3 regions of the Halomonas sp. PGE1 genome follow, and region 1 is predicted to be linked to each of the others. Evidence: predicted binding sites of a transcription regulator. Region 1 holds the regulator's gene; each other region holds the start of a gene.
The links. Region 1 encodes sigma-54, which starts transcription at its own class of promoters, with help from an activator protein. Its sites were predicted from a motif close to TGGCACNNNNNTTGCTNT; they were not measured.

Region 1 (9,424 bases):
TGAAGCTGATGGAGGACCACCGCATCTCCGCCCTGGCGGTGGTCGACGACGACGACCGGCCGGTCGGCGCCCTGCACATGCACGACCTGCTCGCCAGCGGCGTGATCTGACCCTCACCCCCCGAACCGGAGCTCCCATGCCCCACACCCTCCCGCTGCAAGACCCCCGCCTGGTGGACCGCCTGCGCCGCATCCGCCTGCTGGCCCTGGACGTCGATGGCGTGCTCACCGACGGTCAGCTCTACTTCCAGGCCGACGGCATCGAGATCAAGGCGTTCAATGTGCAGGATGGCCACGGCCTCAAGCTGCTCAAGCGTGCCGGCATCGAGGTGGCGCTGATCACCGGCCGCGACTCCCCGACGGTGAGCCGCCGCGCTGCGGCGCTGGGCATCCCACACGTCTTCCAGGGGGTGGAGAAGAAGCTGCCGGTGCTGCGCGACCTCTGCGCCCGCCTAGGCCTCGAATTCGACCAGGTCGCCTACTGCGGCGACGACATGCCAGACGTGGGCGCCATTCGCCGCGCCGGCGTGGGCATCAGCGTGCCGAACGCCCCGGAGTACATCCAGAAGCACGCCGACTGGGTCACCGTGAAGGGCGGCGGCCAGGGCGCCGCCCGCGAGATCGCCGACACCCTGCTCAAGGCCCAGGGCCACTGGGACGCCGTGATCGACACCTACCTGCACGGGGCCGGCTGAGCCCATGGCCCTGCCGCGGCCGTCGTTTCGGGTCTGGCTCTTCCTGCTGCTGGTGGCGCTGGGTGGCATGCTGGTGCTGCTCGACTCGCGCAGCGTCAGGGAGCCCGGCGCGGTCCCCCGGGACGAAGCCGGCGAGCCGGACTTCTACCTGGAGGGGGCACGACTGACCCGCTTCGACGGCGAGGGGCGCGCCCATCAGCGCATCGAGACGCCACGCCTGGTGCACACGCCCCACGACGACGTCACCCGCCTCGAGACTCCCGACGCCCGACTCTACGACAACGCCGGCCGGATATGGCTGGCCGAGGCCGACAGCGGCGTGCTGGGTCCCGGCGGCAACCCGCTCACCCTCTCCGGCAGCGCCAGGCTCCACGCCCCCGAGGAGCGCTGGCAGCTCGACACCGAGGTGCTCCACTACGACGCCGAGAGCGGTCACGCCTGGAGCGACACCCCGGCCCTGCTCCAGCAGCCCCCCCAGCGCATGAGCGGCGAGCGCTTCGACGCCTGGCTCCATGACAACCGCGCCCGACTGACCGACAATGTGCGCGGCCACCATCCGCCCGAGACCCGAGAGGACCCCCAGCCATGAAGCGAACCTCCGCCCTGCTGCTCTGCCTGCTGCTGCCGCTGGTCGCCGCGCCGACCCTGGCCCAGGGCCGCGATGCCGAGGCCCCCATCGAGGTGGAGGCCGACCGGCTCGATCTGGACGACCGCGCCGGCACCGCGGTCTATACCGGCGAGGTGGATATCCGCCAGGGCAGCATGCGCCTGACCGGCGATCGGGTGGAGATCCAGCGCAACGCCCAGGGCCAGCTCTCCCGCGCCATCGCCACCGGCGAGCGCGCCTATCTGGAGCAGCAGCCCGACCCCTCAGAGCCCATGGTGCGCGGGTGGGGCCGCACCATCATCTACCACGTGGCCGAGCGGCGTATGGAGCTGATCGACCGCGCCGAGCTGCACCAGGGCGGCGATACCTTCGACGGCGGCTATCTGGAGTACTTCCTCGACCGCCGCGTGGTCCAGGCCCGCAGCGAGGGCGAGGGTGTCGAAGGACGCCAGCGCATCCGCATGACCCTACAGCCCGAGCAGTAAGGCCGCCCATGAAGACCCTCCATGCCCGCCACCTGGCCAAGAGCTACAAGCGTCGCCGCGTTGTCCAGGACATCAGCCTGGCCATCCGCCAGGGCAGCATCGTCGGCCTGCTCGGCCCCAACGGCGCCGGCAAGACCACCTCCTTCTACATGATCGTGGGACTGGTGCGCGCCGACGCCGGCGAGGTGGCCATCGACGGCCTGGACCTGTCCCGGGCCGCCATGCACCAGCGCGCCCGGGCCGGCATCGGCTACCTGCCCCAGGAGGCGTCGATCTTCCGCAAGCTGTCGGTGGCCGACAACATCATGGCGATCCTCGAGACCCGCAAGGATCTCGACCGTGAGGGGCGCCGCGCCCGCCTCGAGCAGCTGCTCGAGGAGTTTCACGTGACCCATATCCGCGACAACCTCGGCATGAGCCTCTCCGGCGGCGAGCGACGGCGGGTGGAGATCGCCCGGGCCCTGGCCACGGAGCCCGCCTTCATCCTGCTCGACGAGCCCTTCGCCGGCGTCGACCCCATTTCGGTGGGCGAGATCAAGGGGGTCATCCGCCAGCTCAAGGCCCGCGGCATCGGCGTGCTGATCACCGACCACAACGTGCGCGAGACCCTGGATATCTGCGACACCGCCTACATCGTCGGTGACGGCAAGATCATCGCCGAGGGCAACGCCGAGGCGATCCTCGCCAACCAGCGGGTGCGCGAGGTCTACCTGGGCGAGGACTTCCGGCTCTGACCACAATCCCCTGATATGCCTGTCGTTATTAGATGACGGCATACCGATTGCGGGTGGCACAGAAGTTGCTTAACAAGCGCTTGCATGCCCGCGTCGCCCGCGCTAGGGTGAGGCCTTCCGGCCACTTCCCGGCACAAGAGGGCAGACGATCACGATGGCCATGAAAGCCTCCCTTCAGCTCCGCGTCGGCACGCAGCTGACCATGACGCCCCAGTTGCAGCAGGCGATTGCCCTGCTGCAGCTCTCCACCCTCGACCTGCGCCAGGAGATCCAGCAGGCCCTGGAGTCAAATCCCATGCTGGAGCTCGACGAGGGCTTCGGCGAGCAGGCGGTGAGCGAGGCCCCCGAGGACGACTGGGCCAGCGAGATTCCCGACGAGCTCAGCACCGACAGCGACTGGTCGGACACCTACCAGGACCTGGGGGCGCCGGCCGGCGGCGAGGGCCCCGATTTCGAGCGCGAGGCGAGCGCACAGAGCCTGCAGGGCCACCTGGCCTGGCAGCTGGCGATGACCGACCTCGACCCCCGCGAGCAGCAGATCGCCGAGAGCCTGATCGATGCCGTGGACAGCGCGGGCTACCTGGCGCAATCCCTCGACGAGATCCGCGACGGCCTCAAGTCCCAGGGGCTCGGCGGGCTGCGCAGCGCCGAGGTGGAGCAGGTGCTGCTGCGCCTGCAGCAGTTCGAGCCCACCGGCGTCTTCGCCCGGGACCTGCGCGAGTGCCTGATGCTGCAGCTCGCCGCCCTGCCCGACGACACCCCGTTGCTGCCCCAGGCGCGCCGCCTGGTGCGCCAGTTCCTCGAGGCCCTGGCCGGCGACGACCGTCGCCTGCTCAAGCGCCGCCTCGGCCTCGACGACGACGCCCTGGAAACGGCCATCGCCCTGGTCCGCTCCCTGGACCCGCGCCCCGGAAGCGCTTACTCCAGCCTCGAGAACGACTACGTGATCCCCGACCTGGTGGCACGCCAGGACAGCCGCGGCTGGCACGTGGAGCTCAACCAGGAGGCGCTGCCCCGGCTGCGCATCCAGCCCGACTACGCGGCGCTGATCCGCCGCGCCGACAAGAGCCAGGACAACCAGTTCCTCAAGGACCACCTGCAGGAGGCGCGCTGGCTGATGAAGAGCCTCTCCAGCCGCAACGACACCCTGTTGCGGGTGGGCCGCGAGATCATGGCCCGCCAGCTCGACTTCCTGGAGCAGGGCGAGGAGGCGATGAAGCCGCTGATCCTGGCCGACATCGCCCAGGCCGTGGAGATGCACGAATCGACCATCTCCCGGGTCACCACCCAGAAATACATCCACACTCCCCGGGGGGTGTTCGAGCTGAAGTTCTTCTTCTCCAGCCAGGTGGGCGGCAACGGCGAGGGCGACGCCCACTCCAGCACCGCGATCCGCGCACGGATCCGCAAGCTGATCCAGGAGGAGCCGCCGCGCAAGCCGCTCTCCGACAGCAAGCTGGTGACCCTGCTCGAGGAGGCCGGCATCCAGGTGGCCAGGCGGACGGTCGCCAAGTACCGCGAGGCCATGGGCATCCCCTCCTCCAGCGAACGCAAGCGGCTGAGGTAGCCCAGGCGGGCCGTCGCGCTCACCACAGTCACCCGCGAGGCCATGAGCATCCCCTCCTCCAGCGAGCGCAAGCGGCTGCGGTAGGCCTACCCCCCAGCATGCTCCGTGACGCCTGGGGAGTCATTAGCGAACCGCCGCCGGCAGACGCTTCGCTGACCTGCATCAGGCCCGCCGCGGCGGCGGCAGGCCGGGGGGTATGCAAGGCAGGAAAAAGGGTTACAATCGACCCACAACCAACGAGCAAGGAGCGTGTCATGCAAGTCAATATCACCGGCCATCATGTGGAACTGACCGATGCCCTGCGTGGCTATGTGGACGAAAAGCTGGCTCGCGTGGAGCGCCACTACGACAACATCACCAACGTGCAGGTGACCCTGTCCGTGGAGAAGGAGCGCCAGCACGCCGCCTGCACCCTGCATGCCGCCGGCGCCGACCTGCATGCCGAAGCCCAGGACGCTGACATGTACGCCGCCATCGACGCTCTGGCCGACAAGCTGGATCGCCAGCTGGTCAAGCACAAGGAGAAGGCCCAGGCCCGCGCCCAGGGCGCCGGCGCTCGTTGAGCCCATCATGTCACTGGAAGCCATCCTGCCCCCGGAGCGCACCCTGTTCGGCGTGCCCGGGGGCAGCAAGAAACGGGTGCTGGAGTTCTTCAGCACCTTCATCGCCCAGAATACGCCGAGCCTCGACAGCCAGGAGGTGTTCAGCCGGCTGATCGGGCGCGAACGCCTGGGCAGCACCGGCATCGGCAACGGGGTGGCCATCCCCCACGCCAGAAGCCCCCACTGCAAGGCCCCCATCGCCGGCTTCCTGAAGCTGGCCGAGCCGGTGGACTTCGACGCCATCGACGGCGAACCCGTCGACCTGGTGTTCGTGCTGCTGGTCCCCGAGGAGGCCGATGACGCCCACCTCGCCTTGCTGGCCCAGGTGGCCGGGGTGATGAACGACGCCGACACCCGCAGCGGGCTGCGCCGCAGCGAAAGCCAGCGCGAGCTCCACGAACGGCTCATCGAGGCGATTCGACGGCAGGGATAGCGCCCACGGGCACCCGGCCAGATTGACGACCAGGAGATCCCCCATGCAGCTCGTGATCATCAGCGGCCGCTCCGGCTCGGGCAAGTCGATCGCGCTGCAGGCCCTGGAGGATCTCGGCTACTACGCCATCGACAACCTCCCGGCCATGCTGCTCGGCTCGCTGGTCGATGAGCTGGGTAGTTCGGAGTCGCCACGCTCCTCCATCGCCGTCAGCATCGACGCCCGCAACCTGCCGCAGGCCCTGCAGAGCTTTCCCGCCCAGCTGCAGGCGCTCCAGGCCCGCGGCATCGCCTGCCAGGTGATCTACCTCACCGCCGATGCGCGCATCCTGCTCGAGCGCTACTCCGCCACCCGACGCCGCCATCCGCTGACGCGGGACAGCCAGATGACCCTGGCCGAGGCGATCGATTCCGAGGAGCTGGCCCTCGCCGAGATCCGCGACCTGGCCGACCTGGTCATCGATACCTCACGGCTATCGGTCCACGAACTGAGGCGCCGTATCGCCGACCAGGTGGCACTCCACCAGCCCGACCAGCTCACCCTCACCTTCGAGTCCTTCGGCTTCAAGCGCGGCGTGCCGCTGGACGCCGACCTGGTGTTCGATGCGCGCTGCCTGCCCAACCCCTACTGGGACCCGCAGCTGCGCGCCAGCACCGGCCGCGACGCGCCGGTCATCGAGTTCCTCGAGACCTACCCCCTGGTGGAGGCAATGCGCGCCGATATCCAGGCCTGGGTGGAGCGCTGGCTGCCCGCCTACCTGGCCAGCCACCGCAGCTACCTCACGGTGGCCATCGGCTGCACCGGCGGCCAGCACCGCTCGGTCTACCTGGCGGAGCGCCTGGCCGCGAGCCTGGCCGCCTCCCACCCCCTGGTCCGGCTCCGCCATCGCGAGCTGGGCATCCATGACACCCTGCTCCCGTTGCCGGACCCGGCGACCGACGTCACTCCTCATCAAGGAAGTTGAGCGTGCCGCAACGCAAGCTGACCCTGAGCAACAAGCGCGGCCTGCATGCGCGCGCCGCCACCAAGCTGGTGCAGTGCTGCCAGCCTTTCGCCGCCTCCATCAGCGTGGCCAACGGGCCCATGCGCGGCGACGCCGCCAACATCATGTCGCTGCTGATGCTCGCCGCTCCTTGTGGCACCGAGCTCACGGTGACCGCCGAGGGCGAGGACGCCGAGGCGGCCCTCGACGCCATCGAGGCGCTGTTCGAGGCCCGCTTCGACGAGGATGAGTGACCCTCAACTACCCGCCACGGTCATCTCGTCGATCAGCCAGCTGCCGGTATGGATGCTGCCGCGGGTGTCGGTATCGCTGCCGATGCCGGCCAGGCCCTTGAACATCGCCTCCAGGTTGCCGGCGATGGTGAACTCCTCCACCGGGTGCTGGATCTCGCCGTTCTCCACCCAGAAGCCTGCCGCCCCGCGGGAGTAGTCCCCGGTCACGGCGTTGACCCCCTGCCCCATCAGCTCGGTGACCAGCACCCCGCGCCCCATGCGCGAGAGCAGCTCCTCGCGCGAGGCCAGCGGCGCCTCGATGCGCAGGTTGCGCGCGCCCCCGGCGTTGCCGGTGGTCTGCATCCCCAGCCGCCGGGCGCTGTAGGCGGAGAGCATGTAGCTGGCCAGGCGCCCCTGCTCGATGAAGACGTTGTCGCGGGTCTGCACGCCGTCGCCGTCGAAGGGCGAACTGGCCATGGCGCCCATTTCCATGGGGCGCTCCTGAAGGCTGAACCACTCCGGGAAGAGCGCATCGCCGAGGCGGTCGCAGAGGAAGGAGGCCTGGCGATAGAGGGCCCCGCCGGCGATGGCCCCCATCAGCGAGCCGACCAGGCCCGACGCCAGGGTGGGATCGAACAGCACCGGCATTCGCCCCGTCGCCGGGCGACCGGCGCCCAGGCGACGCAGGGTGCGCTCGGCGGCGCTCTCGCCTACCCGCTCGGGCGCCAGCAGGTCGCGAGGATGGCGGGCACTGGTGTAGTCGTAGTCGCGCTGCATCCCGCTCTCGTCCTGGGCGATCAGCATGCAGGAGAGCGAGTGGCGGCTGCCGCGCTGGCTGCCCAGGAAGCCGTGGCTGTTGGCATAGACCCGCACGCCCTCGCCGCTGGAGAGCGAGGCGCCGTCGGAGCTCATGATGCCCGGGCGGCGACGGCCGGCGGACTCGCAGGCCAGTGCCAGCTCGATGGCCTCCTCGGTGGAGAGTGCCCAGGGGTGGTGGACGTCGAGGTCGGGCAGCTCACGCGCCATCAGCTCGGCATCGGCCAGCCCCGATGCGGGGTCCTCGCCGGTGTGGCGAGCGATGGCCAGGGCCTTCTCCACCACCGCACGGATCGACGCCTCCCCGGCGTCGGTGGAGGAGGCACTGCCCTTGCGCTTGCCCACGTAGACCGTCACCGCGATGCCCTGATCGCGGGAGAGCTCCACCGTCTCCACCTCGCCCTCACGCACGCTTACGCCGACGCCCTGGTCGACGCTGGCGCCCACCTCGCAGGCGTCGGCGCCGAGCCGACGGGCCAGCTCCAGGGCCATCTGGGCGCGGGTCTCCAGCAGGGCCTGCTGGGCGGCGGCATCGAATGCCTGTGTCATGGGTCTCTCCTCGTCTGCCGGCCCTGCGGGCCAACTCTTCGTGATGTTGCGCTCAAGCCCGCCGCCGCGGGCTGGTATACTGTGGCTATTCTCAAGCCCAACCATGGATGCGGCATGTCCCAGGATTCCCCCCTCGAACTGCTCGACCAGCTGATCCAGCAGCAGCCCGACGAAGACGAACGCCCCAGCAAGTCCCAGCTCAAGCGGGAGATGCATGCCCTGCAGGCGCTGGGCGAGGCGATCATCGCCATGACCCCCGCCGAGCGCGCCCGCTTCCCCCTCTCCGACGACATGCTGGCCGCCGTGGAGGAGACCTCGCGCGTGCGCTCCCACGAGGGGCGCCGGCGCCACATGCAGTACGTGGGCAAGGTCATGCGCCGCGAGAACCTCGAGGCGATCAAGGCCGTCTACGACGAGATCGAGCAGGAGAAGCTGCGCCGCGACCACGCCTTCCATCGCCTGGAGGCCTGGCGGGACCGCCTGCTCGACGAGGGCGACGCCGCCGTCGAAGCCTTCATCACCGACTTCCCCGAGGTCGATCGCCAGGCGCTGCGCCAGCTGATCCGCAACGCCCAGCGCGAGCGCGAGAGGGGCAAGCCCCCCGCCAGCGCCCGCAAGCTCTTCAAGCTGATCCGCGATACCGCGGGGCTTTAAGCCCCCCTCGCGGAACGTCGCCGAGCGAAGGCCAGACAAGGCGGCGTTCGGCGAGCCAGCGGAGTTTAGGGGCCCTAAATGAGCATGGCTCGCCGAACGCCAACGCCGTATGGGCGAGCGCAGGCACGTTCACTCAGGACGCCGTGCCGCCCACCGTCAGCTCGTCAAGCTTCAGGGTGGGCTGGCCCACTCCGACGGGCACCCCCTGGCCCTCCTTGCCGCACACGCCGATGCCGGTATCCAGCTCCATGTCGTGGCCGATCATCGAGACCCGCCCCATGGCTTCGGGGCCGTTGCCGATCAGGGTCGCCCCCTTCACCGGCGCGGTGATCCTGCCGTCTTCCACCAGGTAAGCTTCGCTTGCCGAGAAGACGAACTTGCCCGAGGTGATGTCCACCTGGCCGCCGCCGAAGCTCACCGCATAGAGGCCACGCTTGACGCTCTTCAGGATATCCGCAGGGTCGTCCTGGCCGGCCAGCATGACGGTGTTGGTCATGCGCGGCATCGGCAGGTGGGCGAAGGACTCGCGTCGGGCGTTGCCGGTGGGCGCCATGCCCATCAGCCGGGCGTTGAGCTTGTCCTGCATGTAGCCGGTGAGGATGCCGTCCTCGATCAGCGTCGTGCACTGACCCGGGGTGCCCTCGTCGTCGATGGTCATGGAGCCGCGGCGGTCGACCAGGGTGGCGTCGTCGACCACGGTCACCCCCCGGGCCGCGACCCGCTGGCCCATCCGCCCGGCGAAGGCGGAGCTGCCCTTGCGGTTGAAGTCGCCCTCCAGGCCGTGGCCCACCGCCTCATGGAGCAGGATGCCGGGCCAGCCCGGCCCCAGCACCACCGGCAGCTGGCCGGCCGGGGCGTCGATGGCCTCCAGGTTGACCAGCGCCTGGTGTACCGCCTCCCGGGCAAAGCGCTCGGCCACCCCCTCGTCGCGCAGCCGGGCCATGGGGTAGCGGCCGCCGCCCCCGGCACTACCGCGCTCGCGGCGGCCGTTGCGCACCACGATCACGCTGACGTTGAGGCGCACCAGGGGGCGGATGTCCGCCGCCAGGGTGCCATCGCTGGCACGCA
Region 2 (9,424 bases), 150 kb from region 1:
TCGCTCTGGGTATCACCCTGGGTATCTGACCCGGTGGCCTCGGCGGTCGGCTCGGTGACCGGGTTGACCGCGCGCGGGTAGGTGAGGCCGCGGCGGTCGAGGTCGGCGGTGCGCAGCTCGCCCGAGCGGTTCACCAGAAAATCGACCAGGTAGTTGCGGATGGTGTAGAAGTGCGGGTGCTTGACGATCTCGGCCCGGGCGCGTGGCCGCGGCAGGTCGATCTCCACCGCCTCGGCGATGCGCGCCTGGGGGCCGTTGGTCATCAGGAAGATGCGGTCGGCCAGCAGGATCGCCTCGTCGACGTCGTGGGTGATCATGAACACCGTCTGGCGGTCCTGGCTCCAGATCTTGATCAGCTCGTCCTGGATGACGCCGCGGGTCAGGGCGTCCAGGGCGCCGAAGGGCTCGTCGAGCAGCAGCAGCTCCGGCTTGGTGGCAAACGCTCGGGCGATGCTGACCCGCTGGCGCATGCCCCCGGAGAGCTGGGCGGGCTTGCGATCCTCGACCCCCTTCAGCCCCACCATCTCCAGGTACCTGAGGCTGTGCTCGGTGACCTGAGACTCGTCCCACTCCTTCCAGCGGGCGCGGACCCCGAAGCGAACGTTCTCCAGGGTGGTGAGCCACGGCAGCAGGCTGTAGTTCTGGAACACCACGCCGCGCTCGAGGCCCGGGCCGTTGATCTCCTTGCCCTCCATCACCATGGCGCCATCGCTGAACTGATCCAGCCCGGCCAGGGCGTTCATGATGGTGGACTTGCCGCAGCCGGAGTGGCCGATAATGCAGACGAACTCGCCCTTCTCGAGGCTGAAGCTGACGTTCTCGAAGACCGTCAGGCCCTCGCCCCCCTTGGCGCCGGGAAAGCGCTTGGCGGCTTGCTGAACTTCCACAAAGGCATGACTCATGGTTCTCTCCTGTGGGGGATGCGTGGGGTCGGTCATTCCTGGTAGGCGACCAGCCTGGCGACGGCGCCGAGGGCCAGGTCGAGCAGCATGCCGACCACGCCGATAAGCAGGATCGAGAAGATCACGCTGGTCAGGTCGAGGTTGTTCCACTCGTTCCACACGTAGTAGCCGATGCCGGTGCCGCCCACGAGCATCTCGGCGGCGACGATGACCAGCCAGGCGATGCCGATGGAGATGCGCATGCCGGTGAGGATGGTCGGGGCCGCGGCGGGCAGGATCACCTGGAAGGCGGTCTTCATCGGCGACAGCTCGTGGGTGCGGGCCACGTTGACCCAGTCCTGCCTCACGCCGGCCACGCCGAAGGCGGTGTTGAGCAGCATCGGCCAGATCGAGCAGATGAAGATCACGAAGATCGCCGAGGCCTGGGCATCGCGGATGATGAACAGCGCCAGCGGCATCCAGGCCAGCGGCGAGATGGGTCGCAGCACCTGGATGAAGGGGTTGAGCGCCTTGTAGGCGAGCGGCGACATGCCGATCAGAAAGCCGATGGGAATCGCCACCAGGGCCGCGGCGAAGTAGCCGGTGAGCACCCGGAACAGCGAGTAGCCGAGCTGGATACCGATGCCCTTGTCGTTAGGGCCCGCATCGTAGAAGGGGTTCGACAGCTCCTGCCAGCCGCGCTCGATGATCTGCGAGGGGGGCGGTACCCGGGCGGTCTCGTCGGCGCCACCCATCAACAGCTCGTATTCGCTGAGTTCGGCGCCGGCGCCGCCGAGGATCGGGGCGCGGTTGAGCCCCTCCCAGAGGCCGAGAAGCAGCGCCAGGATCACCGCGGCGAGCAGGCCGGCGCGAAAATTGAGACTGAACTTCCACTCGGTGGTCGTGCGGTCCATGGTTCAGCTCCTGCGGATGTCGAAGCTCTGCAGATAGGCTTCGGGATTGGTGTAGTCGAAGGTCTTGCCCATGATCTGGTAATGCCGCGAGGTCTCCTCCGGGGCGTCGTAGCCGAGCTCGCGCATCACCTCGGCGGCCTCGGTGGCCAGGAAGACGTCGCGGGCGACCCGCTGGTAGTCCACGTCGCCATCGATGTAGCCCCAGCGCTTCATCTGGGTGAGGATCCACACCGCCATGGAGTGCCAGGGGAAGGGGTCGAAATCGATGCGGTCGGGCACGTTCTGCACGTTGCCCAGGCCGTCGGCGAAGCGCCCGGTGAGCACCTGCTCGATCACCGTGACTGGCTGGTTGAGGTAGTTGGTGGGGGCGATGGCCTCGGCGATCTCCGAGCGGTTGGCGGGGTCGGAGGAGTACTGGGTGGCATCGATGATGGCCCGCAGCAGAGCGCCGTAGGTGTTGGGGTTTTCCCGGGCGAAGGTGGCGCTGGTGGCGAAGGCGCAGCAGGGGTGGCCGTCCCAGATCTCCTTGGTCAGCAGGTGGATGAAACCGATGCGCTCGAACACCGCCCGCTGGTTGAAGGGGTCCGGCGAGAGGAAACCGTCGATGTTGCCGGCGCGCAGGTTGGCGACCATCTCGGGCGGCGGAATGACGCGGATCTGGATGTCCTGGTCGGGGTCGAGGCCGTGTTCGGCGACGTAGTAGCGCAGCAGGAAGTTGTGCATCGAGTATTCGAAGGGCACGCCGAAGGTGAAGCCCTTCCACTGCGCCGGGTCGCGCTTGTCCTGGTGGTCGTTGTGCAGCACGATCGCCTGGCCGTTGATGTTCTCGATGGCCGGGGTGATGAAGGCGCGACGGCTGGAGCCCGCCCCCAGGCTCATGGCCAGCGGCATCGGCGAGAGCATGTGGGCGGCGTCGTAGTTGTCGTTGAGCGAGTTGTCGCGGATCAGCGCCCAGCCGGCGGTCTTGATCACGTTGACGTCGAGGCCGTAGCGCTCGTAGAAGCCCATGGGGTGGGCCATGATGATCGGCGTGGCGCAGGTGATGGGGATGAAGCCCACGTCCAGGCGGGTCTTCTCCAGCGGGCCGAGGTCCTCCTTGACGGCCGCCTTGATGGCGTCCATCGGGAACAGGGTGGCCAGGGCCGCGGCCACGGTGCCGCCCCCCACCAGTTTCATGAACTGGCGGCGGTGCATGTCGCTGTGGCCGAAGATGCCGCGCACCAGGGCGCTCTCCACCACCCGGTCCATCATCTCCTCGCTGTCGCGCGGCGCCCCGGTGGCAGCGGGGGCCTCGTCGGCGCGGCGACTGGCCGAGGGAGGCGTCGAGGGAGAGGAAGAAGCAGGGGAGTGCGCATCCGCGCAGGTCTTGCAGCCACAGTTGCGTCCATGGACCAGGGATTGCCGGTGATCGAAGGGGTTACCCAGACTGTTGTGGTCGTTGTTCATGGTCGTCTCGCTTCGCTAGTGCAGGGGAAGGCCTGTCATGCGCCAGCCTGGTGCAGAAATGCTGCTCGCTGGCCGTTCACCCTGAATACTGCGAGGCCCGTGCCATCTTGCGAGATTCCTGAGATACCCGTCGAATTTTCAAACGCTTGGAAATAAATGGCTGACTGGCGAGGGCGCTTCCTGACGGTGACGAGATCTCGTCAATGACGAGATCTCGTTGAAAGATTGGCGATTTCTCGTCATTGGCGCGGGCCTTGTATGGCAGGGATACCCATCGCTGCGAGGCCGTCGCCATGTCCCAGCCCGATCTCTCCCCGCCCTCCCTCGTCCAGGAGGCCTTCGCCCGGGCGCCCCAGGCGCTGCTGCTTATCGACCCCGTGGCCGACCGCCTGCTCGGCGCCAATGCCGCGGCCTGCCAGCTGCTGGGTGGCGACACCGAGGCGCTCGGCGCACACCCCTTCAGCCATCGCCTGGGGGCCTCGCTGCCGCTGTGGGTCAGCTTCACCGACGAGGCCCTGAACCGCTCCCCCGCCTGGTCCGACGACTTGGTGGTCCTCGATCTCAAGCGCCAGCCGCGCCATGTGGAGGTGCAGGCCCAGGCGCTGGCGGGGGGGCGGCTGTTATTGACCCTGGTCGATCGCCAGAAGGCCGAGCAGCGCCGCGCCCGGGCCGACCTGAGGCGACAGCATCGGCGCGGGCAGGTGGGCTGGGAGCGGGTCGAGCAGGTGTTCGAGCGCATCGAACGCCAGAACCAGCTGATCCTCGGCGCCGCGGGGGAGGGCATCTACGGCCTCGATGCCGAGGGGCGCACCACCTTCGCCAACCCCGCCGCCGAGCGAATCCTGGGCTGGAGCAACGAGGACATGGTGGGCCACGACGCTCACCTGCTGTTCCACCACACCCACGCCGACGGCAGCCACTTTCCGGTGCAGCAGTGCCCGATCCATGCCTCCTTCAGCGACGGCCAGGTGCATCGGGTCGATGACGAGGTGTTCTGGCACAAGAACGGCGAGGCGGTGCCGGTGGAGTACACCAGCACGCCGATCTTCGAGATGGGGCGCCTGGTGGGAGCCGTGGTGCTCTTCCGCGACATCTCCGAGCGCAAGCGCGCCGAGCAGCAGCTGCGCGACGCCCTGGCCGAGGTGGAGTCACTGAAGCAGCGCCTGGAACTCGAGAACCAGTACCTTCAGGAAGAGATCACGGCGGAGATCAACCACCGCGAGATCGTCGGCGAGAGCCAGGCCGTGGCCCACCTCGTGCGCCAGATCGCGCTGGTGGCGCCGACCGATGCCAACGTGCTGATCAGCGGCGAGTCGGGCACCGGCAAGGAGCTGATCGCCCGGGCCATCCACGCCGGGGGTGTCCGGGGGGGCGGCCGCTGATCCGGGTCAACTGCGCCGCCATTCCCCGCGACCTCTTCGAGAGCGAGTTCTTCGGCCACGTGAAGGGGGCCTTCACCGGGGCGGTCAACGACCGGCCGGGGCGCTTCGAGCTGGCCGATGGCGGTACCCTGTTCCTCGACGAGGTGGGCGAGATCCCCCTCGAGCTGCAGGGCAAGCTACTGCGGGTGCTGCAGGAGCAGCAGTTCGAGCGGGTGGGCGACAACCGTACGCGCCAGGTGGACGTGCGGGTGATCGCCGCCACCAACCGCGACCTGCGCGAGATGGTCGAGGCGGGCGAGTTTCGCGAGGACCTCTACTTCCGCCTCAATGTCTTCCCGATCGCCTCGGTGCCGCTGCGCCAGCGCATCGAGGACGTGCCCCTGCTGGCGCGACACTTCCTGCTGCGCGCCTGCCAGAAGTTCAACCGGCCGGGGGTGAGGATACCGCCGGCCCAGCTCGAGGTGCTCAAGCGCTACCCGTGGCCTGGCAATATCCGCGAGCTGGAGAACGTGATCGAACGCCAGGTGATCGTGGCCCAGGGGCGCCAGCTGGCCTTCGATGACCTGATCCCGGCGGCCGGCGACGAGGGGGTGGCATCGCCCGGCGAGCCCTTTCCGCCGCCCCGGGAGCCCACCGAGCCGGGACTCTTGACCGAGCACGAGCTGTCACGCCGGCAGCGCGAGAACGCCCTGGCGGCGCTGCGTGCCAGCGGTGGCAAGGTGTCGGGGGAGGGCGGGGCCGCCGAGCGGCTGGGGATCAAGCCGACCACCCTGCGCTCGCGCCTCAAGGCGTGGGGGATCGCACCCCGGGACTTCAAGGCGTCATGACGGTCTTGTTAACCCCTGAGCCGCGCGAGCAGCCGTTTCCACCAGGCCGTGGAGGGAGGCGACGGCGGTGCCGGCATCAGGGTCTCTCTCGGCCGCTCGAGGAAGCCCGCGATGGGGTCGACCTGGCTCGCCCGGTCGAGCATGGGGGCGTGGCCGCAGCCGGGCACCTCCAGCGTGACCAGGCCCGGCTGGGCCTCGGCCATCTTCGCCACGCTGTCCCGGCGCAGCAGCGGGGAGTCGGCGCCGCGCACCACCATCAGCGGACAGCGAATCGCGCGCCAGTCGGCCCAGGTATCGCGGGGAGTGTCGTGGATGAATTGCTCGCCGATGCGGGGATCGTAGTGGTAGGTCCAGCTGCCGTCTGGCAGCCGGCGTGCGCTGCCCAGGGCCAGCCGCCGCCAGGCGTCGTCAGTGTCGATGCCGAAGCCGGCATAGTGGCGACGCAGCTCGGCCTCCAGGTCGCCGAAGCGGGTGAAGCGATGGGGGGCGGCGAAGTAGCGGCCCAGGTCGGCGAGGCCCTGGAGGTCCAGCTCCGGGCCGACGTCGTTGAGCACCAGCCGTTCGAGGCGCGGGGCCGTCTCGGGGTCCGCCGCGAGCAGCATGCCGATCAGCCCGCCCATGGAGGTACCCACCCAGGGCACGCTGTCGAGCTCGAAGTGGTCGAGCAGGGCGATGGCCAGGGCCGTGTAGCGCGCATAGAGGTAGTCGTGGGCGGGGAAGAGCGGCCAGCCCGACAGGCCACGCCCCGGCGTGTCGGGGGCGATGACGCGCCAGCCGGGGCCCAGCGCCCGGGCGAAGTCCTCGAAATCGCCGCCGTGGCGGGCCAGGCCGTGCCAGGCCACGACCGTCCGGGGGACCTCGGGGTGCCAGATGCGCACCGCGACCTCCAGCTGTTCGACCCTCACCAGTTCCAGCGCATCCATGGCCTTGCTCTCCTGTTTGTCACGATGGTCTGCGTGGCTTGCCAAGCCACCCTCGCGGCAGCTTAGCGGCGAGCCGGGCCCGGGTCGAGGCGATAAAAATTGTACGAATATTGATTCGTGTCGATTTGTTGTCTAATATTTTCACGAGGGAACCTCAGCCCTCGGCTTGAAATGAACTGTTCCTTGTTTCAAGTCCGTCTGTACCAACCCTGCTTTACCGCCCCGCCCCGGGCGGTTTTTTTCTGTCCGGAAGGAGGGGGGCGGGAGAAAAGTCGCTAGTATACATACAAGGATGTAGCTATAATCCCTGCCTGTTTTCGACCCGCGCGCCGGCGTTTTCCCCCTGCTGGCGGGCCCCTGACGAGATCACCCAGAGTGGAGACTTCCATGCGATTGGCACCCCAGAAGGGGCACAGGCCCCTGAGAATCCTGGCCCTGGCGGGCCTGATGGCCGTCGGGCTGTCTGCCTGCGGTCAGGACAACGATCAGGCCGGAGCGCCCGGCGGCGGTGGCGGCGAGCGTCCTCCCCCTCCGGTGGTGGTGGTCGGCGTCGAGCCGCGCAGCGTGGAGGTGATCGAGGAGTATGCGGCCCGCGCCCGGGGTTCCCGGGAGGTGCAGGTGCGTGCCCGGGTCGACGGCATCCTCGAGGAGCGCCTCTACACCGAGGGCCAGATGGTCAGCGAGGGCGACGCGCTGTTTCGTATCGACCGCGAGCCCTACGAGATCGCCCTCAAGCGCGCCGAGGCCGAGCGCGCCAATGCCCAGGCCGAGCTGAACCAGGCCAATCGCGAGTGGCGGCGCATCTCGACCCTGTTCAACCAGAGCGCCGTCAGCGAGCGCGAGCGCGACAGTGCGCTCTCCGCTCGGGAGCTGGCGGAGGCGCGCCATGCGCTGGCCGAGACCGGCGTGGCCAACGCCGAGCTCAACCTCAGCTACACCGAAGTGCAGGCGCCCCTGGATGGCCTGACCGGCCTCGAGAGCTTCCCCGAAGGCAGCCTGATCGAGCGCGGCACGCTGCTGACCAGCGTGACCCAGCAGGACCCGATCCATGTGCGCTTCTCGCTGCCCGAGCGCGATGCCGCGCTGCAGCGCGCCGCGCGCCGCGCGATGAGCGATGCCCAGACCGAGGCGCCGCGGGAGGCGTGGCTGACCCTGCCCGACGGCAGCGAGTACGCCGAGCGCGGCCTGATCGACTTCACCGACAGCACCATCGACCCGCGCACCGGCAGCGTTTCGGCGCGCGCCGTCTTCCCCAATCCGGAGGGGCTGGTGGTGCCAGGGCAGTTCGTGCGCGTGCGCGTGCTGGTGCAGGAGCTCGACGACGTCTTCCTGGTACCCCAGGAGGCGGTGGGCCAGGGCCCCGGCGGCCCGCGTATCTTCGTGGTCGCCGAGGACCGGGCGCATGCCCGCGATGTGGCGCTGGGGCCCATCGTCGACAATCGCCAGGTGGTGCTGAGCGGCCTCGAAGCGGGTGATCGCATCATCGTCAGCGGCCTGGTGATGCTGCAGGATGGCATGCCGGTGCAGGCTCGCGAGGCCGAGTCGGCCGAGGAGGTCGAGGGCGACGAGACGGCCGCCGAGGTGTCGCTCGACGCCGCCGACGTCGACGACGAGGAGGCGTGATGCTCAGGTTCTTCATCGATCGGCCGATCTTTGCCTCGGTCATCTCCATCATCATCATGCTGGTCGGCCTGGCGGCGCTGCGGGCCCTGCCGGTGGAGCAGTACCCCGACGTGGTGCCGCCCCAGGTGGTGGTCCAGGCCGCGTATCCCGGCGCCAGCTCCACGGTGATCGCCGAGGCGGTGGCCGCACCGCTGGAGCAGGAGATCAACGGTGTCGACAACATGCTCTACATGGAGTCGACCTCGACCGATGCCGGCAGCCTGCAGATCACCATCTCCTTTGCCATGGGCACCGACCCCGACCAGGCGGCGATCAACGTCAACAACCGTGTGCAGGCAGCGCTTTCCAGGCTGCCCCAGCAGGTGCAGACCCTGGGGGTCAGGGTCGAGGCGCGTTCCAACAACATCCTGATGGTGCCGGTGCTGTTCTCGCCGGACGGCAGCCGCGACGTGCTGTTCATGTCCAACTATGCGCTGCTCAACGTGCTCGACGAGCTGGTCCGGATCCCCGGAGTGGGTGATGCCTCGCTGTTCGGCGCCCAGGACTACTCCATGCGCATCTGGCTCAGCCCCGACAAGCTGGCCCAGTTCGACCTGACGCCCAACGACGTGGCCGCGGCGATTCGCGAGCAGAACGCCCAGTTCGCCGCCGGCAGCCTGGGCGCCGAGCCTTCGCCCCAGGGCCAGGCCTTCACCTTCTCGGTGACCACCCGCGGCCAGCTCTCCGAGGCCGAGGAGTTCGAGGCCATCATCCTGCGCGCCGAGCAGGATGGCAGCACCCTGCGCCTGGGCGACGTGGCCCGCGCCGAACTGGGCGCGCAGAACTATGCCTTCTCGGCCACCTATAACGGCCAGAACGCCGTGCCCATGGGGGTCTACCTGCAGCCGGGGGCCAATGCCCTGGAGACCGCTACCGCCGTCCACGAGGCGCTGGACGAGATGGCGTCACGCTTCCCGGAAGGCCTGACCTATACGGTGCCGTACGACACCACCGAGTTCGTCGAGATCTCCATTCGAGAGGTGTTCATCACCCTGCTGATCGCCGTGGCGCTGGTGGTGGTGGTGACCTTCATGTTCCTCCAGCACTGGCGCGCCACCCTGATCCCGGTGGCGGCGATTCCGGTCTCGTTGGTCGGTACCTTCGCCGGCATGCTCGCCTTCGGCTTCTCGGTCAACCTGCTCACGCTGTTCGGGCTGGTTCTGGCCATCGGCATCGTGGTGGACAACGCCATCATCGTGCTGGAAAACGTCGACCGCCTGATCAAGGAACAGGGCATGAAGGCCCGCGAGGCCTCCATCGAGACCATGAAGCAGGTGGCCGGGGCCGTGGTGGCCTCGACCCTGGTGCTGGTGGCGGTGTTCGCCCCGGTGACCTTCCTGGGCGGCCTGACCGGCGAGCTCTACCGACAGTTCGCGGTGACCATCGCCG
Region 3 (9,424 bases), 1.1 Mb from region 1:
TCGATGAAGTCGAAGGCGCTGCGCCCGAACAGGGCATGGAAGAGGGTGCCCTCGGCGTAGACGTTGAAGCTGACCACGGTGAGCAGGCCCAGCGCCCAACTGGCTACCACCATGGCGAACACCGCCTGGGGGCGGGTCATGTCGAAGCGCTCCACCAGGAAGGCGGCCACCGGCTCGATCAGCGAGATGGAGGAGCTGATGGCCGCACCCAGCACCAGGATGAAGAAGACCCCGCCGATCAGCGCGCCGAAGGGCATCTCGGCGAAGGCCAGCGGCAGGGTGACGAACATCAGCCCCGGGCCCTGGCCGGCGTCCAGGCCGGCGCCGAACACCAGCGAGAAGATCGCCAGGCCCGCGACCATGGCCACGGCGGTGTCGACGATGGCGATGGTGACGGCGGTGCGGGTCAGCGAGAGGTCGCTGGACATGTAGGCGCCGTAGGCCATGATCGCGCCCATGCCGAGGCTCAGGGTGAAGAAGGACTGCCCCATGGCGGCCAGCCAGCCCTCCAGGCTCAGGTCGGCGAGGTTGAAGGTGAACAGGAAGCTGGCCGCGGCGCCGAAGTCGCCGTTGGCCACGCCGTAGGCGAGCACCACCAGCAGGATGACGAAAAGCGCCGGCATGATGATGCGCAGCCCGCTCTCGATGCCCTTGTGGATACCCATGCCGACGATCAGCCCCGAGGCGATGATGAACAGGGTGTGGTAGAGGGTCAGCAGCCCCGGCGAGGCGAGCAGGGCCTCGAAGCCCGCGCCGATGGTGGCGGCATCGGCGCCGGCCAGCGAGCCGGTGAGCATCTGCCAGGTGTAGTGGATCGCCCAGCCGGCGATCACCGAGTAGAAGCTGAGGATCAGGAAGGCCGAAGCGGCCCCCAGCCAGCCGATGGACTCCCAGGCCCGCGAGGTGTTGTGGGTGCGGGTGAGAAAGCGCATGCCCATGATCGGGCTTCGGCGGCTGCTGCGGCCGAGCATGGTCTCGGCGATCAGGATCGGGATGCCCACCGCGAAGATGGTCAGGGCGTAGACCAGGATGAAGGCACCGCCGCCGTTCTCCCCGGTCAGGTAGGGAAAGCGCCAGAGGTTGCCGAGACCCACCGCCGAGCCGACGGCAGCCAGCAGGAAGGTGCCCTTGTGGGTCCAGACGTTATGCTTGCTCATGGTGGCTCCAGAACGCGAATCGATGGCCTTGTGGGCCCGTGCCGCAACTTTGCGGCAAAACGCGGTCAGGAGCCAGCCGCCAAGCGTTTATCGGCCGTTAAGTTCGGCGATGGTGTCGCTATCGACTAGCGCGCCTGGTCGTCGTCCTCGTCATCCTCGTCGTCGTCCCGGGCCCTGCCGACGCGGGGCTCCAGGGCGCGGGAGGCGTCCGGCAGGCGAACGGTGTCGCCCAGGGCCAGCTTGCCGTGGGACTTCAGCCGTCGGCCGTTGTTGACGGCGATGATCGCCGCCACCTCGCCGATGCTGGTGCCCTCCACGTAGGCCTCGACCTTCACCCGGACCACGGCGCCCTGGTAGCGCGCCGAGAGGATGTCGCCGGGCCCGGGGGCCGAGTGGCCCATGGGGTCCTTCTCGAAGTGGCGCATCACGCTGTCGGCGCCGGGGTCGTCCCACTCCACGTGCTTGTGCATGCCGGTTCTCCTCTCTGGGCGGCGGATCGAGTTGGCAGGCTACCAGCATAGAAGATGCCGGGGCCGAGAACGACGACGCCCGCCGCGGGGAGTACCCCGGGCGGGCGTCGTGGCGCGATGGCCTCGCCTTACTTCTTGCTGGCGCGCTTGCGCTCGTTTTCCTTGAGGAACTTCTTGCGCAGGCGGATGTGGTTCGGGGTGATCTCCACCAGCTCGTCGTCGTCGAGGAACTCGATGGCCTGCTCCAGCGAGAACTTCACCGGCGGGGTCAGCACGATGTTCTCGTCGTTGCCCGAGGCGCGCATGTTGTCGAGCTTCTTGCCCTTGGTGGGGTTGACCACCAGGTCGTTGGCGCGGCTGTGGATGCCCACCAGCATGCCCTCGTAGACCTCGGTGCCGTGGTCGATGATCAGCTTGCCGCGATCCTGCAGGGCGTAGAGCGCATAGGCCAGCGCCTTGCCGTCGACCATGGAGACCATCACGCCGTTGCGACGCTCGATGGCGGCGTCGGGCTTGAGCGGGCCGTAGTGGTCGAAGCGGCTGGTCAGGATGCCGGTGCCGGAGGTCAGGGTCATGAACTGGCCGCGGAAGCCGATCAGGCCGCGAGCGGGGATCATGAAGTCCAGGCGAACCCGGCCCTTGCCGTCGGGATTCATGTTGGAGAGCTCGCCCTTGCGGTAACCGAGCTCCTCCATGATGGAGCCCTGGTGCTGCTCCTCGCAGTCGATGATCACCTCTTCGTACGGCTCCTGCTTGACGCCGTCGATCTCGCGGATGATCACCTCGGGGCGGCCCACGGCCAGCTCGAAGCCCTCGCGACGCATGGTCTCGATCAGCACCGAGAGGTGCAGTTCACCGCGGCCGGAGACCTTGAACTTCTCCGGGGTCTCGCCCTGCTCGACGCGCAGCGCCACGTTGTGGATCAGCTCCTGCTCGAGGCGATCCTTGATGTTGCGGCTGGTGACGAACTTGCCGTCGCGGCCGGCCATCGGCGAGTCGTTGACCTGGAAGGTCATGGAGACGGTGGGCTGGTCGACGGAGAGCGGGGGCAGCGCCTCGACGGCAGCCGGGTCGCACAGGGTGTCGGAGATGGAGAGCGGGTCGATGCCGGTGATGCAGACGATGTCGCCGGCGGTGGCCTCGTCGGTCTGCACGCGCTCCAGGCCCATGTGGGTCATCACCTGGCCGACCTTGCCCTTGCGGGTGGCGCCGTCGGTGCCGATCACGGTGACCTGCTGGTTGGGCTTCACCGAGCCGCGCTTGATGCGGCCCAGGCCGATGACGCCCACGTAGCTGTTGTAGTCCAGCGCGGAGATCTGCATCTGGAAGGGACCGTCCAGCTCGACCTTGGGCGGCTCGACGATGTCGACGATGGCCTGGAACATGGGGGTCATGTCCTCGGCCAGCTCCTCGGGGTCGGGGCCGGCGATGCCGTTGAGCGCGGAGCAGTAGATGATCGGGAAGTCGAGCTGCTCATCAGAGGCGCCGAGGTTGTCGAACAGGTCGAAGATCTGGTCGATGACCCAGTCGGGGCGCGCGCCGGGACGGTCGATCTTGTTGACCACCACGATGGGCCTGAGGCCCTGGGCGAAGGCCTTCTGGGTGACGAAGCGGGTCTGCGGCATGGGGCCGTCGACCGAGTCCACCAGCAGCAGTACCGAGTCCACCATGGACATGACGCGCTCGACCTCGCCGCCGAAGTCGGCGTGTCCAGGGGTGTCCACGATGTTGATGCGGTAGTCCTGGCCATCCGGAGACTGCCAGCGGATCGCCGTGTTCTTGGCCAGGATGGTGATGCCGCGTTCCTTCTCCTGGTCATTGGAATCCATGACGCGCTCCTGACCCTCGGCCTTGCGGTCCAGGGTGCCGGACTGGCTGAGGAGCTTGTCGACCAGAGTGGTCTTGCCGTGGTCGACGTGGGCGATGATGGCGATGTTCCGGAGATTGGCGATCTCGGAAGGCGTTGCGGTGTTCATAGGTTGCTGCTCATCTAAGGGGTCGCACCTATGTACACGGTTGTGTCAGTGCCCTAGGCGCGGGGGTAGGAATGTCGGGCCGGCATTGTACAGGGTCCCCCGGCCGGCGAATAGCGGATTCGCGCTTTCGATGGGCTGTCAACGCGAGACCGGCGCCTTGGGGGGCCGTCGTCGGGTGTCACCATTTGGTCGGTGTCAGGCATCGGTGGGCCTTGTCCGGGCACCGCAGGCGCGCAGGCGTTCCAGCAGCTCGTCCAGGGCGTCATCGTCCAGCTCGGGGTCGCAGCCGCCGATGCGCTCGAACCAGGCGCGGGATAGGCACAGGCCCTCGCCTCGCGGCAGGCGACTGCGTCTGAGCCAGGCCAGCAGGCCCCGCAGCGGGCCGCGCTGCAGGGTGGGGAGGAGGGCGACATCGCCCCGGCCCGCGGCCACCTCGGCGGCCAGTCGGGAGAGCGTCTCGGCGCTGGAGACGCTGCCGATGCCGGGAAAGATCAGCAGCGGGCCAGGGCTGCGGGCGATGGCGTCGTTGATGCGCTGCCCCAGGGGGGCGGGAATGACGCTGAGCAGGCGTGCACCGTAGCGGTGCGCCATACGGGGCAGTCGGGCATCGCCGGTGTCGTCGATGATGGCCAGCGAGAAGGACTCGGCACGCGCCAGCGGCGCCACGATCGCCAGCTGCCGAGGCAGGCGGGAGCCGGCGCTGCGGGCGTCGATCAGAATGCAGCCGGTGATGTCAGCCATGCGAACTCCGCTCCAGTAGGCCGCACCCTTGGGTCGTGGGTCGGCTGCCAGGAGTTCGCTGCCGGTACCTCGAGGGGTGGTGTAATGAAGTGTAGCCGTTAGTGTCTCAGAGTATCAAAGGGGTTCGGTGGGAAATCTCTGGGCGCTACAGGATGGTGTTGTCCCCGCCGGGAGGGCTGAGGGGCCTGAGACGCCTCGAGCGCCCTTCAGAGGTGCATTGGCGAATCATTTCGCACTTTCATGGTGCAAAGAATGGGGCTGGACGATGCTTACCAGGGGCGCCAGAAGGGGCTTGATTCAGGCTGGTGCGCCGAAGCGTTTCGTTTTCATTCTTCAAATCAGCAAGTTGCTCTTGTTTTGCCGCATCGGGGTGCAGTGTTGGCATGAGGCGTGCATTGTATTGGGCAGCGCCGGAGAGAATGCCGGCTGCCGTGGGCAGGGTGTCCACGGCGTGCTACAACTTCGCAGTACCCCGAATTCGACGTATCCCGATCTCGCATCACCAAGGCTTCGAGCCAAGTTCAACCCCGGAGGACACCATGTCTGCCAAGACTCTCGCCCTGATTGAAGAACATGACGTGAAGTGGGTCGACCTGCGCTTCACCGATACCCGTGGCAAGGAGCAGCACGTCACCATCCCGGCCCGCGATGTGGACGAGGAGTTTTTCGAGAACGGCCAGATGTTTGATGGCTCTTCCATCTCCGGCTGGAAGGGTATCAACGAGTCCGACATGATCCTGCGTCCGGAAGACGGCACCGCCTTCCTCGACCCCTTCACCGAGGACGCCACCCTGGTGCTGCGCTGCGACATCATCGAGCCGGCCACCATGCAGGGCTACGAGCGTGACCCGCGCTCCATCGCCAAGCGCGCCGAGGCCTACCTGCAGTCCACCGGCCTGGGCGACACCGCCTTCTTCGGCCCCGAGCCCGAGTTCTTCATCTTCGACGAGGTGCACTGGAAGTCCGATATCGAGGGCTCCATGTACAAGATCACCTCCGAAGAGGGCGCCTGGGCCACCGACCGTACCATCGAGGGCGGCAACCTGGCCCACCGTCCGCGGGTCAAGGGCGGCTACTTCCCGGTGCCCCCGGTCGACAGCTTCCACGATATCCGCGGCGCCATGTGCAACACCCTGGAGGCCATCGGCCAGACCGTCGAGGTGCACCACCACGAGGTGGCCAACGCCGGACAGAACGAGATCGGGATCAAGTTCAACACCCTGGTCAAGAAGGCCGACGAGGTCCAGGAGATGAAGTACGTGATCCACAACGTGGCTCACGCCTACGGCAAGACCGCCACCTTCATGCCCAAGCCGCTGGTCGGCGACAACGGCTCCGGCATGCACGTCCACCAGTCCTTCTGGAAGGATGGCAACAACCAGTTCGCGGGCGACGAGTACGCGGGTCTCTCCGAGATGGCCCTCTACTACATCGGCGGCATCATCAAGCACGCCCGTGCCCTGAACGCCTTCGCCAACGCCTCCACCAACTCCTACAAGCGTCTGGTGCCGGGCTTCGAGGCGCCGGTGATGCTGGCCTACTCGGCCCGCAACCGCTCCGCCTCCATCCGCATCCCCTACACCGCCAGCCCCAAGGGCAAGCGCGTCGAGCTCCGCTTCCCGGATCCGACCGCCAACCCCTACCTGTGCTTTGCGGCGATGCTGATGGCCGGCATCGACGGCATCAAGAACAAGATCCACCCCGGCGACGCCATGGACAAGAACCTCTATGACCTGCCGCCGGAAGAGGGCAAGAAGGTGCCGACCGTGGCCCACAGCCTCGACCAGGCCCTGGATGCCCTGGACAAGGATCGCGCCTTCCTGACCGAAGGTGGCGTCTTCACCGACGACATGATCGATGCCTACATCGAGCTGAAGATGGAGGACGTGGAGCGCATTCGCATGACCACCCACCCCATCGAGTTCGACATGTACTACAGCTGCTGATGATGGCAGCGGCCAGGCGCGACGCGACCTGGCCCGGCATCGACGCCCCGGCGTTGATCGAAAAGGGGTTCCGCCATGGCGGAACCCCTTTATCTTGTTCACTATCCAAGCAGGGGTAAGGCAACACCATCCACAGACCGCCAGGAAGGCGGCACGCAGGGGGTATCCATGAACAAGGCCTTGATGGCCCTGGCGGTGGGGCTGTCGTTCAGCCTGGCGGCCCAGGCCCAGACGATCTATCGCACCACCGACGCCCAGGGCAACGTGGTCTTTACCGACAACCCGGACCGGGGCGGTGAGCAGGTGGAGCTGGCGCCGCTGACCGTGGTGCCCTCCAGCGGCGAGGTGCGCCGCGGCGAGCCGGCGCCACGGCTCGAGGCCAGCGGTGCCGCCGCGGCGACGGGCTCGCCCGGCCAGCCCTTCATGCCCTACGACAGCTTCCGCATCCTCTCCCCCAGCCATGAGCAGGCCTTCCCGGTGGGGGCGGCGGGCAACGTGCCGGTGGAGCTGGGCATCCAGCCCGAGCTGCGCGAGGACCATCGCGTGCGCCTGCTGGTGGACGGCCAGGTGAGCCAGACGGCGATGCACACCACCGCCTTCATGGTGGCCAACATGAACCCCGGCGAGCACGTGCTGCAGGCGGAGTTGCTCGACGGCAGCGGCGCCGTTCGCCACCGCAGCTCGCCGGTGACCATCTATGTGCACCGGGCCAGCGTCAACCGGCCCGCCGATTAGCTGCCCCCTCGCTGGGCGCCCTGGCCGTGGTGCCCGGACGGCAGCCCGAGGCCCTGTGGCCCCCCGCATGGCGACCGCTGGCCGCCCCATGGCGGCGGGCCGATCTATTCGCCCGTGAAGCCGCCGCCCCCGCCTGCCGAGGCGCCGTCGCCGCTGCGTCGCGGTGCGGAATCGATCCGACGGCTGCCCGACGATGACCCGCCGCTGCGCCGTCATGAGGAGCGCGGCACCTCCCGCTGAGCCCTTGCGGGGCACTCGGTGCACCGACATCGTCCGCCGCGCCGTGCAGCCCTTCCTTTTCTGCACTATTTTGGTGCGGCGGGGTGGCGATCCGCCGCCGCGGAGCCCCTGGTGGCGGGCCTTGCGAGTCTGGCGCGCTTCTTGCAATCGCTTGGTGTCTACCCTGGATCCGATATGGCCCCTTCGATGTATCAACGCTTGATGGAGCACCTCACCACCGCCGTGGTCCTGCTGGACGGCGAGCTGAGGCTGCGATGGATGAACCCTGCCGCCGAGGCGCTGCTGGCGAACAGCCTCAGCCGGGTGCAGGGTGTGGCGCTGTGCGCCCTGATGGAGAGCGATGATGGATTCGGCGCGGTACTGGGCAAGGCCCGGGACGAATTTCACCCCTTCACCCAGCGCGAGGCGCGCCTGACCATGCTGGGCGGCGAGGCGCTGACGGTGGACTACACGGTCACGCCGCTCTCCCGGGAGGAGCTGCTGCTGGAGATCGAGCCCCGCGACCGGCTGATGCGCATCTCCCGGGAGGAGGCGCTGCTGACCCGTCAGGAGACCATCAAGGTGCTGACCCGCGGCCTGGCCCACGAGGTGAAGAACCCCCTGGGCGGCATTCGCGGGGCGGCCCAGCTGCTGGAGCGCGACCTCGACGACCCGGACCTGAAGGAGTTCACCCGGATCATCGTCGAGGAGGTGGATCGGCTGCGCGACCTGGTGGACTCCATGCTGGGCCCCAACCGGGTGACCCGCCACGAGCCGCTCAATATCCACAAGGTGCTGGAGCGGGTGCGCTCGCTGCTGAGCGTCGAGCACCCCCAGGTGCGGGTCGAGCGCGACTACGACCCCAGCCTGCCGGACCTGGCCGGCGACGAGGCCCAGATGATCCAGGCGGTGCTCAACGTGGCCCGCAATGCCGTGGAGGCGATGACCGAGTCGGGGACGCCCGAGCCGCGGCTGGTGCTGCGCACCCGGGCGCGCCGCCAGTTCACCCTGGGCGCCGAGCGCCACCGCCTGGTGTGCGAGGTGGCGATCATCGACAACGGCCCCGGCGTTCCCGAGGCGCTGCGCGAGACGCTCTTCTATCCCATGGTCTCCGGCCGCGCCGAGGGCAGCGGCCTGGGGCTCTCCATCGCTCAGGCGATCCTGCACCAGCACCAGGGCCTGATCGAATGTGATTCCGAGCCAGGCCAGACCGAATTCCGACTGCTGATTCCCCTGGAGAAGCGCCATGACTGACGCCGCTCGCGTGGTGGTCGTCGATGACGACCGCGCCATCCGCTGGGTGCTCGAACGTGCCCTCGCCCAACCCGACCTCGACGTGGAGTGCATCGAGCGCGCGGACACCGCCCTGCAGCGCCTGCTCGACAATCCACCCGACGTGCTGGTCACCGACATCCGCATGCCCGGCATCGATGGCCTGGACCTGATGGCCCGGGTGCGCGAGGCCCATCCGGACCTGCCGGTGATCGTGATGACCGCCCACTCCGACCTGGACAGCGCGGTGGCCTCCTACCAGGGCGGGGCCTTCGAGTACCTGCCCAAGCCCTTCGACGTCGACGAGGCGCTGGCCCTGGTGCGTCGTGCCGTGGCCCACGCTCGGGAGCGCCAGCGCCCGGTCATCGTGCCCGAGGGGCTGGATGCCGAGATCATCGGCGAGGCGCCGGCCATGCAGGAGGTGTTCCGCGCCATCGGCCGGCTGTCACACTCGCACATCACCGTGCTGATCAACGGCGAGTCGGGGACCGGCAAGGAGCGGGTGGCTCGGGCGCTACACCAGCACAGCCCGCGGGCCGGCAAGCCCTTCATCGCCCTGAACATGGCGGCGATCCCCAAGGACCTGATCGAGTCCGAGCTGTTCGGCCACGAGAAAGGCGCCTTCACCGGCGCGGCCGCCCAGCGCCAGGGCCGCTTCGAGCAGGCCGACGGCGGCACCCTCTTCCTGGACGAGATCGGCGACATGCCCGCCGAGACCCAGACCCGCCTGCTGCGTGTGCTGGCCGACGGCGAGTTCTACCGGGTCGGCGGCCACACGCCGGTGAAGGTGGACGTGCGCATCATCGCCGCCACCCACCAGAACCTCGAGAGCCTGGTGGAGGATGGGCGCTTCCGCGAGGACCTCTTCCACCGCCTCAACGTGATCCGCGTGCACCTGCCGAAGCTGG

Region 2: HIR79_RS07010 (CmpA/NrtA family ABC transporter substrate-binding protein) is a predicted target of sigma-54. The motif match lies at 3,329-3,346, and genes of this name have one in related genera.
Region 3: glnL (nitrogen regulation protein NR(II)) is a predicted target of sigma-54. The motif match lies at 7,396-7,413, and genes of this name have one in related genera.

The regions. Positions count from the first base shown of each region.
Region 1 is NZ_CP053032.1:1,628,950-1,638,373, reverse strand. It holds gene HIR79_RS07720 (KpsF/GutQ family sugar-phosphate isomerase) at 1-110, shown strand, start outside; gene HIR79_RS07715 (KdsC family phosphatase) at 137-694, shown strand; gene lptC (LPS export ABC transporter periplasmic protein LptC) at 699-1,283, shown strand; gene lptA (lipopolysaccharide transport periplasmic protein LptA) at 1,280-1,786, shown strand; gene lptB (LPS export ABC transporter ATP-binding protein) at 1,795-2,520, shown strand; gene HIR79_RS07695 (RNA polymerase factor sigma-54) at 2,675-4,087, shown strand; gene hpf (ribosome hibernation-promoting factor, HPF/YfiA family) at 4,342-4,650, shown strand; gene ptsN (PTS IIA-like nitrogen regulatory protein PtsN) at 4,658-5,122, shown strand; gene rapZ (RNase adapter RapZ) at 5,166-6,086, shown strand; gene HIR79_RS07675 (HPr family phosphocarrier protein) at 6,089-6,358, shown strand; gene pmbA (metalloprotease PmbA) at 6,362-7,702, opposite strand; gene yjgA (ribosome biogenesis factor YjgA) at 7,817-8,356, shown strand; gene tldD (metalloprotease TldD) at 8,490-9,424, opposite strand, start outside.
Region 2 is NZ_CP053032.1:1,481,942-1,491,365, forward strand. It holds gene HIR79_RS07000 (ABC transporter ATP-binding protein) at 1-902, opposite strand, end outside; gene ntrB (nitrate ABC transporter permease) at 935-1,795, opposite strand; gene HIR79_RS07010 (CmpA/NrtA family ABC transporter substrate-binding protein) at 1,799-3,241, opposite strand; partial or broken gene HIR79_RS18790 (sigma-54 interaction domain-containing protein) at 3,535-5,450, shown strand; gene HIR79_RS07020 (alpha/beta fold hydrolase) at 5,459-6,373, opposite strand; gene HIR79_RS07025 (efflux RND transporter periplasmic adaptor subunit) at 6,761-7,996, shown strand; gene HIR79_RS07030 (efflux RND transporter permease subunit) at 7,996-9,424, shown strand, end outside.
Region 3 is NZ_CP053032.1:537,467-546,890, forward strand. It holds gene HIR79_RS02570 (sodium-dependent transporter) at 1-1,157, opposite strand, end outside; gene HIR79_RS02575 (hypothetical protein) at 1,283-1,627, opposite strand; gene typA (translational GTPase TypA) at 1,756-3,603, opposite strand; gene HIR79_RS02585 (hypothetical protein) at 3,799-4,344, opposite strand; gene glnA (glutamate--ammonia ligase) at 4,884-6,290, shown strand; gene HIR79_RS02595 (DUF4124 domain-containing protein) at 6,459-7,025, shown strand; gene HIR79_RS18610 (hypothetical protein) at 7,140-7,265, shown strand; gene glnL (nitrogen regulation protein NR(II)) at 7,452-8,498, shown strand; gene ntrC (nitrogen regulation protein NR(I)) at 8,491-9,424, shown strand, end outside.